Regions from separate parts of the Mesorhizobium sp. AA22 genome, predicted to be linked through region 1. Evidence: predicted binding sites of a transcription regulator. Region 1 holds the regulator's gene; the other holds the start of a gene.
The links. The regulator PhoB, encoded in region 1, activates phosphate uptake and scavenging genes when phosphate is short. The targets are predictions, from matches to a motif close to TGTCATNNANCTGTCAT.

Region 1 (4,975 bases):
GACGAAGCGATTTCGACAAGCGTCACGCCTTCGCAAACCAGCGGCGACATCGATCTGACCTTCGGCGACGATGCCATGCTGGCGCTGGCGCGCGGCCATGGTGCGGCCGAGGGCGAAAACGGCATGCTCACCCTGACGAGTGGCGCGTCGTCGCTGCTGGTCGCGTTCAATGGCGGCACGGTCAAGCTGACCGCGCTGTCACCTGCGGCCAACGGCATGGTGATCGCTAAGGGCACGGTGATCGAGGCGCTGGACAGCACGGCGCCCGCCGCGAGCGGCCAGGCATTCCTGCGCGTAATCGAGGCGCCGGAAGCATCGCGAAAGATTTCGGACAAGATGATCGTCTGGCTCGACACGCTGAAGAGCGCCGGCCTGATCGAAAGCCGGTTCAACTCGATCTTCTTCTTCACCGGCGCAAGCCGCGAGCCGGAACTGGCCGGTGTCTGGGGCGCGGTCGTCGGATCGTTCCTGACCATGATCGTAACGCTGGCCATCGCCTTCCCGATCGGCGTTTCAGCGGCGATCTATCTTGAGGAATTTGCGCCCAAGAACCGGCTGACGACGATGATCGAAGTGAATATCAACAATCTGGCGGCGGTGCCTTCGATCGTCTTCGGCCTGCTTGGACTTGCCGTATTCCTGAATTTCTTCGGCATGCCGCGCTCCGCCCCGGTGGTCGGCGGCATGGTGCTGGCGCTGATGACCCTGCCGATCATCATTATCGCCTCGCGCGCTTCGCTGCGCGCGGTGCCACCGTCGATCCGCGAGGCGGCGCTTGGCATCGGAGCCTCCAAGGTTCAGACCGTATTCCATCACGTCCTGCCGCTGGCGATGCCGGGCATCATGACCGGCACCATTCTCGGAATGGCGCATGCGCTGGGCGAAACCGCGCCGTTGCTGATGATCGGCATGGTCGCCTTCATCGTCGACATTCCCGGCGGCTTTACCGATCCCGCGACGATCCTGCCGGTGCAGATATTCATGTGGGCGGATTTCCCGGAAGCTGGATTCCAGCAGAAGACTTCGGCGGCGATTTTGATCTTGCTGCTGTTTTTGGTCATCATGAACGCCATTGCAGTGATACTGCGCAGGCGCTTCGAGCGGCGCTGGTAAGGGGTAGAGGATATGAACATCATGACGGAAGCCGGCGTCGAACAGAAACTGAGCAGCGGAACCAATGCCCCTTCGATCAAGATGAAGGGCGAAAAGGTCTCTGTTCATTACGGTGAGAAGCGAGCTCTGTTCGACGTGGACCTCGATGTCCGCGAGAACCAGGTGACGGCGTTGATCGGCCCATCGGGCTGTGGCAAGTCGACCTTCCTGCGTTGCCTGAACCGAATGAACGACACGATCGATATCGCGCGGGTGAGCGGCAAGATAACGCTCGACGGCGAGGATGTTTACGACCCGAAAATCGATGTCGTCGAGCTGCGAGCTCGCGTCGGCATGGTATTCCAGAAGCCGAACCCGTTTCCGAAGTCGATCTATGAAAACGTCGCCTACGGTCCGCGCATTCACGGCCTGGCCAGGAGCAAGTCCGAGTTGGACGGCATTGTTGAATCGAGCCTGAAGAAGGCCGGTCTGTTCAACGAGGTCAAGGATCGCCTGCTCGAGTCGGGCACCGGTCTCTCCGGCGGACAGCAGCAGCGCCTGTGCATCGCGCGCGCCATCGCCGTGTCGCCGGAAGTGATTCTGATGGACGAGCCCTGTTCGGCGCTGGATCCGATCGCCACCGCCCGCGTCGAGGAACTGATCGACGAACTGCGCCAGAACTACACGATCGTCATCGTCACCCACTCGATGCAGCAGGCAGCGCGCGTGTCGCAACGCACGGCGATGTTCCATCTCGGCTACCTGGTCGAGGAGGGCGCAACCGACAAGATGTTCACCAATCCCGACGACAAGCGCACCCAGGACTACATCACCGGCCGGTTCGGCTGAGCGGTCCGGCGGCGAATTTCGAACACGAGGACAGGATCATGGGTGAACACACCGTCGCATCTTTCGACGAGGAACTGGAGCACATCGACAGGCTGATCCGCGACATGGACGAGCTCGCCGCCGCGATGGTCGCAGCCTCGATCCGCGCGTTGCTTGCGTCAGACAATGCGATGGCGCAGCGTGTCGTCTCGGACGACGCGATCATGGATGCGCGGCAGCGCGAACTCGACGACAGTGCGATCACGCTGATCGCCAAGCGGCAGCCGATGGCGCAAGATCTGCGCGCGGTGGTTGGCGCAATCCGCATGGCCGGTGATCTCGAGCGCATCGGCGATTTGGCCAAAAACATAGCCAAGCGGGTCAGCGCAGTCGGGCAGAGCACCACGCCGCGTAATCTGTCGCACGGTATCGACGCGATGGCGGATCTCGTTCTTGTGCAGCTCCGCGGGGTGGTTGAGCACTATGTGTCGCGCAATGCCGGCGCTTTGAAAGAACTGCGCGCCGACGATCAGAAGATCGACGTGAAATACACGGCGGTTTTCCGCGAACTCCTGACCTACATGATGGAGGATCCGCGCAACATCACCGCTTGCACCCATCTTCTGTTTTGCGCCAAGAATCTCGAACGCATCGGCGATCATGTCACCAACATAGCCGAAAACGCCTACTTTGTCGTGACCGGGCAGCAATTGCCGGCGGATCGCCCGAAGCTCGACGAAACGACGATGTCGGCGCCGGCGACATGACAGGAGTGACCGGCCGATGATCGCGCCGCGCATCATGGTGGTGGAGGATGAAGAGCCGCTGGGCGTCCTCCTCCGCTACAATCTGGAATCCGAAGGCTATCAGGTCGAGGTGGTGACGCGCGGCGACGAGGCCGAAATCCGGCTGCAGGAAAACGTGCCCGATCTTCTGGTGCTCGACTGGATGGTGCCGGCGGTTTCGGGCATCGAGCTTTGCCGGCGCCTTCGGGTGCGTCCCGAAACCGAGCGGCTGCCGATCATCATGCTGACCGCGCGCGGCGAGGAGAGCGACCGGGTTCGCGGCCTTTCCACCGGAGCCGACGACTATCTGGTCAAGCCGTTCTCGACACCGGAATTCATGGCCAGGGTCAAGGCGCTGCTGCGCCGCGCCAAGCCGGAAGTACTGTCCAGCGTGCTGAAGGTCGGCGACATCATGCTCGATCGTGAATCGCACAGGGTCTATCGCAAGAAGAGCGAGATCCGGCTCGGGCCGACCGAATTCCGGCTGCTCGAATTCATGATGCGGCACCCGGGTCGGGTCTTCTCGCGCAGCCAGTTGCTCGACAATGTCTGGGGCGAGACGATCTACATCGACGAGCGCACGGTGGACGTCCATGTCGGCCGGTTGCGCAAGGCGGTCAACAATGGTCGCATGCCCGATGTCATCCGCACCATCCGCGGCGCGGGCTATGCGATCAGGGAAGACTAGGGATGTGCTGATATCCAGGTGGTGCCGGCCTGCGAACGCCGGCTTCCTGGGCTTCCGGTGCTCACGTACCCAAAAGTACGCTCCGCTCCGGTTCTCGGAACCCACCATTCTCGACTCGGCCTGACCTGAATCTCAACACACCCCAAGTCGCGATCCGGGATCCTCCCTTCGAGTTCAAGCCACGTTCTTTCCGACCGAGCCGGCTCGTGCCTGGATGCTCGGCGCGAAGATCTCTTGGTCGACGAAGCTCAGCGCCCGCATGGCGCAGCCTTCTCGGATCAGCGGCAGTTCGTTCGGCTCGGTGTCGAAGGAAATCGAACCCGAATGCTGGCCGCCCGCGGTCTGGGCGATGGCCTCGCGCAGGGCCGGCTCGATCAGGTCGAAGGCGGCAGCGCTGGCACCGACCATGGCGACCGGCGCCGGATCGATCAGCGCGAACAGGCTGCCGAGCCCGAAGCCGAGCGCCTCGCCGGCCTTGCGGTAGGCTTCGCGCTCCGGTCCGTCCGTCTCGCGCGCCCGGGCCGCCAGTGCCCGCATCTCGGCGTCGCTGACATCGGCGACCGGCTCGGCGTTCTCGCTCAATTGCCTCGCGTTGCGCCAGATAGCGTAGTTGCCGGCATAAGCCTCGACGCAACCACGCCGCCCGCAGCGGCAAAGCGCGCCGCTCGGCCGATGAATCATGTGGCCGAATTCGCCGCCTGAGGAATGGGTGCCGGTGAACAGCTCGCCCTTGAGCACCAGCCCCATACCGATGCCATGCGAGAGCAGGATGGCGATGAAATCGTCGCGGTAGCGATCCGGGTCGCGCCGGCGCAGCGCCACGGCCATCATGTTGCAGTCGTTCTCCATAATGGCCGGGATGCCGAACTCGCGTTCCAGAATGTCGGCGAAGGCGATGTTCGTCTGCGGCGTGATCGGCGACCACAACATGGCGCGCGCATGGGAATCGGTAATACCCTGGATCGCCAGCGCGATGCGGGCGACGCTTTGGACGTCGAGGTCGGGGTCTTCGAGCCGGCGCCGGACTATGGCGACACATTCGTCGATCAGCTCGTCGCGCGACATGGTCAGCGTGTCCAGCCGGCGCTGTTCCTCGGCGACCACTTGTCCGGCATAGTCGATGACAGCGACCGACAGCGAATTCAGCGACAACACGACGGCCAATACCGCAGCGGCTTCCGGATTGAGGCTGAGGCCAACCTGCGGCCGGCCACGTTTCAGCGAAACGGTCTCACTCGCCTTGCTCTCGGCCAGGATGCCTTCGTGGATCAGGTCGGAAGAGATCGCCGATATGGTCGAATGGCTGAGGCCGGTGGTTGCGGCGATCTCGGTCCGTGACGGCTGGCCTGCGCGCCGTACGGCCGAAATAACCATCGCCCGGTTGCGCCGGCGCAAATCGTCATGGCGGATCCCAACCGACATTGTTTTGCTTCCTACCCTATTGCCGCGGCCGCTCATGAATCGGAAGCCGTCAGGCCGACAAATACTGGCAGAAGCAGAAGGACCTGTCATTGTTTATTCCGAGGCTCGAAAAAAAGCCAACAGGACACCAAAATTCCATCAGAATTCATGTTGACAGTGC
Region 2 (4,975 bases), 140 kb from region 1:
TGTCGCGCACCATGCCGGTCATCGCCGCCAGCATCAGATCGAGCGTCTCGGCGGCGTCGAACACGGATTCCTTGTCCTCCTGCATGTCCTTGCCGTAGGTCAGCGGCATGCCCTTCATCACCGTCAGCAGGCCGACCAGATGGCCGGTGACGCGGCCGGTCTTGCCGCGCACCAGCTCGGCGGCGTCGGGGTTCTTCTTCTGCGGCATGATCGAGGAGCCGGTGGAGAATGAGTCCGACAGCCTGACGAAGCCGAATTGCGGCGTCGACCAGATGATGATCTCTTCGGCGAGCCGCGACAGATGCGTCGCGCAGATCGCCGCCAGCCCCAAGAATTCCAGTGCGAAATCGCGGTCCGAAACGCTGTCCAGCGAGTTGCGCATCGGTTCGCGGAAGCCGAGGGCCTTGGCCGTCTGGTTCCGGTCGATCGGAAAGCTGGTGCCGGCAAGGGCGGCCGCACCGAGCGGGCTTTCGTCCATCCGTTCGATGGCGTCGCGGACACGCGACAGGTCGCGCGAAAACATCTCGACAAAGGCCATGCAGTGGTGGCCGAAGGTCACCGGCTGCGCCGCCTGCATGTGGGTGAAGCCCGGCATCACCGTCGCCGCATGCTCCTCGGCCCGTTCCAGGAACGCCGTGATCAGGCCCTTCAGCGCCTCGGCGACGCGAAAGCATTCGTCTTTGACCCACAGCCTGAGATCGACCGCTACCTGGTCGTTGCGCGAGCGGGCGGTATGCAGGCGGCCGGCGGCCGGGCCGATCAGCTCTGCAAGGCGGGCCTCGACATTCATGTGGATGTCTTCCAGCCTGGTCGAGAACTCGAACGTGCCGGCTTCGATCTCTGCCAGGATCGTGTTCAGCCCGTGAGCGATTTTTTCTTGATCGGCCGTCGAAATAATGCCCGTTTGCGCCAGCATCTCGCTATGGGCGATCGAGCCTCTGATATCCTGCGCATAGAGTTTGCGGTCGAACGAGATCGACGCGTTGATCGCTTCCATAATCGCGGCCGGACCCGAGGCAAAACGTCCGCCCCACATCTGGTTGCTGGCCTTCTTGTCGCTCATCGCTATAACCCGTGCTCCGGAGCAGTTTTTAGAAAATGGCAGACGGCAATCGATTTTTCCCGGCCCCGCGCCTCATCCTCGCCGCTTTGGTGGCGGGCGTGCTTGCGGGCGCGGTCGCGGTATATGTCAGCGAGAGCGGTTCTGGCAACAACGCGCCCGCGCCAGTCGCCGTTGGCGACAGCAAGGACGATGTCGCCTGCGGCGCCAAGGCCGACCGCGCCAAGACGGTCGCGGCGGCTGCCACCGGCCAGGTCGCAGCACTTTTGCCGGCTGATCCGCCGCAATCGCTGAAGGGCCTTGCCTTCAACGACCCTGGCGGCAAGCCGATGACGCTCGCCGACCATGCCGGCAAGACGTTGCTGCTCAATCTGTGGGCGACATGGTGCGCACCCTGCCGCGCCGAAATGCCGGCGCTCGACGCGCTGCAAAAAGAAATGGGCAGCGACACCTTCGAGGTCGTCGCGGTCAACGTCGATGTCGGCGACGACGCCAAGCCGAAGAAGTTCCTCGAGGAAACCGGCGTCAAGGCGCTCGGCTACTACCGCGATTCGACGATGGCGCTGTTTAACGATCTCAAGACGCGCGGCCTGGCGCTCGGCCTGCCGGTCACCATGCTGATCGACGGTGAAGGCTGCCTGATCGCTCACATGAACGGCCCGGCCGAATGGTCGGGAGCGGACGCCAAGCGGCTGGTCGTGACAGCGCTCGGAAAGTCGGACTAGGCGCCAGCGATTGTTGCCGATCTTCGTCGCCTTGTTCGAGCCGTAAGCCGGCTTAGTAATCCCTTTCCATCAGCTCTCATTCGCAAGCGTGCACCACTTTACGTGGAGATCGAGTTCATCGATCCGCAACAAAACCGTTGTCCAATTGTCACGAGCGGCACATATTGCCTTTGCGAGAGTGCCCTTTCGCCAATGACAAAACGGGAGATGAAACATGAAGTTCTTCGGCTTCGCGGCCGGTGTCGCCGCCACCTTGACGCTGCTTTCCACCACCTCCGCTTTCGCCGTCACGCAGATCAGCTGGTGGCACGCCATGACCGGCGCCAACGCCGAAGTTGTCGACAAGATCTCCAAGGATTTCAACGCCAGCCAGAGCGACTATGAGCTGGTTCCGGTGTTCAAGGGCACCTATCCCGAGACGCTGAATGCCGGCATCGCTGCCTTCCGCGCCGGACAGGCGCCCGATATCCTCCAGGTGTTCGATGTCGGCACCGGCGTGATGATGGCGGCCGAGGGTGCGATCAAGCCGGTGGCCGAGGTGATGACCGGTGCCGGGATGACCTTCGACAAGAGCCAGTATCTGCCCGGCATCGTCGGCTATTATTCGAAGCCGGACGGCACCATGCTGTCCTTCCCCTACAACTCCTCCTCGCCGATCCTCTATTACAACAAGGACATCTTCCAGAAGGCGGGCCTCGACGTGAACAGCCCGCCGAAGACCTGGAACGAGGTGTGGGAAGCTGCCAAGAAGATCAAGACGAGCGGCGCCGCCTCATGCGGCTATACCTCGACCTGGCTGACCTGGATCCATCTGGAGAATTTCGCGGCGTGGAATGATGTGTCCTGGGCCACCCAGCAGAACGGCCTCGCCGGCGGTGATGTCGAGCTCAAGATCAATGCGCCGATTTTCGTCAGCCACTTCCAGGCGCTCACAGACCTCGCCAAGGACGGCACCTTCAAATATGGCGGGCGCACCTCCGAAGCCAAGCAGATCTTCCTGGCCGGCGAATGCGGCATCTTCACCGAATCGTCGGGCGGCCTCGGCGACATCGTCAAGTCCGGCATGAACTATGGCATCGGCCAGCTTCCCTACGACACCGACGCCAAGGGCGCTCCGCAGAACACCACGCCGGGCGGCGCCAGCCTGTGGGTCTTCGGCAACAAGTCGGACGAGCAATACAAGGGCGTCGCGACCTTCTTCGCCTATCTGTCCAAGACCGATGTGCAGGAATATCTGCACCAGAAGTCGGGATACCTGCCGGTGACGCTCGCCGCCTACGAGGCGACCAAGAAATCAGGCTTCTATGACAAAAACCCCGGCCGCGAGACACCCATCCTGCAGATGACGGGCAAGGCGCCGACCGACAACTCGAAGGGCGTGCGCCTGCCGAATCTGCCGCAGGTGCGCGATATCCAGAACGAGGAGATCGAGAAGATGCTGGCCGGCCAGCAAACCGCTCAGCAGGCGCTTGACAACGCGGTCACGCGCGGCAACGCCGCGATCAAGGAAGCGCTGGAGAACTGATTAGATTATCCCGGTTAATCGATTCGAATATCGCCCACGCGAGCTCGCGTGGGCGACCCCTGGATAGCGAGGGAAATCAGCCTGTCTCCACGCATCGTCTTTCCCAACAAGATCCTGCCCTACCTGCTGGTGGCGCCGCAACTCGCCATAACACTGGTTTTCTTCTACTGGCCGGCCGGTCAGGCGCTTTACCAGTCGATGCTCAGGCAAGACCCGTTCGGGCTGAGGACTAGGTTCGTCTGGTTCGCCAATTTCCGCAAGGTGCTGGCCGATCCGGCCTACCTCAACTCGATCCACGTCACCGTAGTGTTTTCGCTTGCGACGGCGATCGTTGCGATGGGCGTGGCCCTTTTGCTTGCGGTCATGGCCGAGAAGGCCGTGCGCGGCAAAGGCCTGTACCGCACATTGTTGATATGGCCCTATGCCGTGGCGCCGGCGATTGCCGGCATGCTGTGGCTGTTTCTGTTCAATCCTTCGATCGGCTCGTTGGCGTATTTGCTGAGAAGCCTCGGCATCGCATGGGACCCGCTGCTCAACGGCACCCACGCCATGATCCTGCTGGTGTCGGCGGCTGCCTGGAAGCAGATCAGCTACAATTTCCTGTTCTTCGTCGCCGGGCTGCAGGCGGTGCCGAAAACGCTGATCGAGGCGGCGGCGATGGATGGCGCCGGCGAGACCAAGCGCTTCTGGACCATCGTCTTCCCGCTGCTTGCGCCGACGACCTTTTTCCTGCTGGTCGTCAACACCGTCTATGCCCTGTTCGACACTTTCGGCATCGTTCATGCCGTCACCGGCGGCGGGCCGGGCAAGACCACCGAGACGCTGGTCTACAAGGTCTATAATGACGGCTTCGTCAATCTGATCCTGGGCGACTCGGCGGCGCAGTCGGTTATCCTGATGGCCATCGTCATTGCGCTCACCGCCATCCAGTTCCGCTACGTGGAACGCAAAGTCCATTACGGTTGAGGGCAGCGATGATCGGCCAATCCCCGCTCCGCACCTTCATCGCCCATGCCGTGCTCATCCTTGGCCTATTGATCGTGGCTTTTCCGATCTACTACACCTTCGTTGCCTCGACACACACGCTGCAAACCATCCTCAGGCCGCCGCTGCCGCTCTTGCCCGGCGGCCAGCTCTGGAACAATTACAGCGAGGCGCTGTTCGGCGGCATTGGCCGCATCGGCGGTGTCAGCGTCGGCCAACTGCTCCTCAACACCACGGTCATGGCGCTCGGCGTTGCGGTGGGAAAGATCTTCATCTCGATCCTGTCGGCCTATGCGATCGTGTTCTTCCGCTTTCCCTTGCGCATGACCTTCTTCTGGCTGATCTTCATCACCTTGATGCTTCCCGTTGAGGTGCGCATCCTGCCGACCTACAAGGTTATGGTCGACCTCGGCATGATCGACACCTACGCCGGCCTGATCATCCCGCTGATTGCCTCCGCCACCGCGACGCTGCTGTTCCGCCAGTTCTTCATGACCATACCGGGCGAATTGGTCGAGGCGGCGCGTGTCGATGGTGCCGGGCCATGGCGCTTCTTCTTCGATATCCTCTTGCCACTGTCGCGCACCAACATCGCGGCGCTTTTCGTGATCCTCTTCATCTACGGCTGGACGCAGTACCTTTGGCCGCTGCTCGTCACCAACAGCAACGATATGAACACCA

Region 2: a site for PhoB is predicted at 1,921-1,937, ahead of ugpB (sn-glycerol-3-phosphate ABC transporter substrate-binding protein UgpB). Genes of this name have one in related genera too.

What each region holds. Positions count from the first base shown of each region.
Region 1 covers NZ_CP048406.1:1,380,976-1,385,950, forward strand. Annotated here, with positions in the region: gene pstA (phosphate ABC transporter permease PstA) at 1-1,113, shown strand, start outside; gene pstB (phosphate ABC transporter ATP-binding protein PstB) at 1,126-1,941, shown strand; gene phoU (phosphate signaling complex protein PhoU) at 1,980-2,687, shown strand; gene phoB (phosphate regulon transcriptional regulator PhoB) at 2,704-3,393, shown strand; gene A9K68_RS06695 (ROK family protein) at 3,568-4,815, opposite strand.
Region 2 covers NZ_CP048406.1:1,516,047-1,521,021, forward strand. Annotated here, with positions in the region: gene argH (argininosuccinate lyase) at 1-1,063, opposite strand, end outside; gene A9K68_RS07390 (TlpA disulfide reductase family protein) at 1,099-1,785, shown strand; gene ugpB (sn-glycerol-3-phosphate ABC transporter substrate-binding protein UgpB) at 2,000-3,310, shown strand; gene ugpA (sn-glycerol-3-phosphate ABC transporter permease UgpA) at 3,392-4,276, shown strand; gene ugpE (sn-glycerol-3-phosphate ABC transporter permease UgpE) at 4,285-4,975, shown strand, end outside.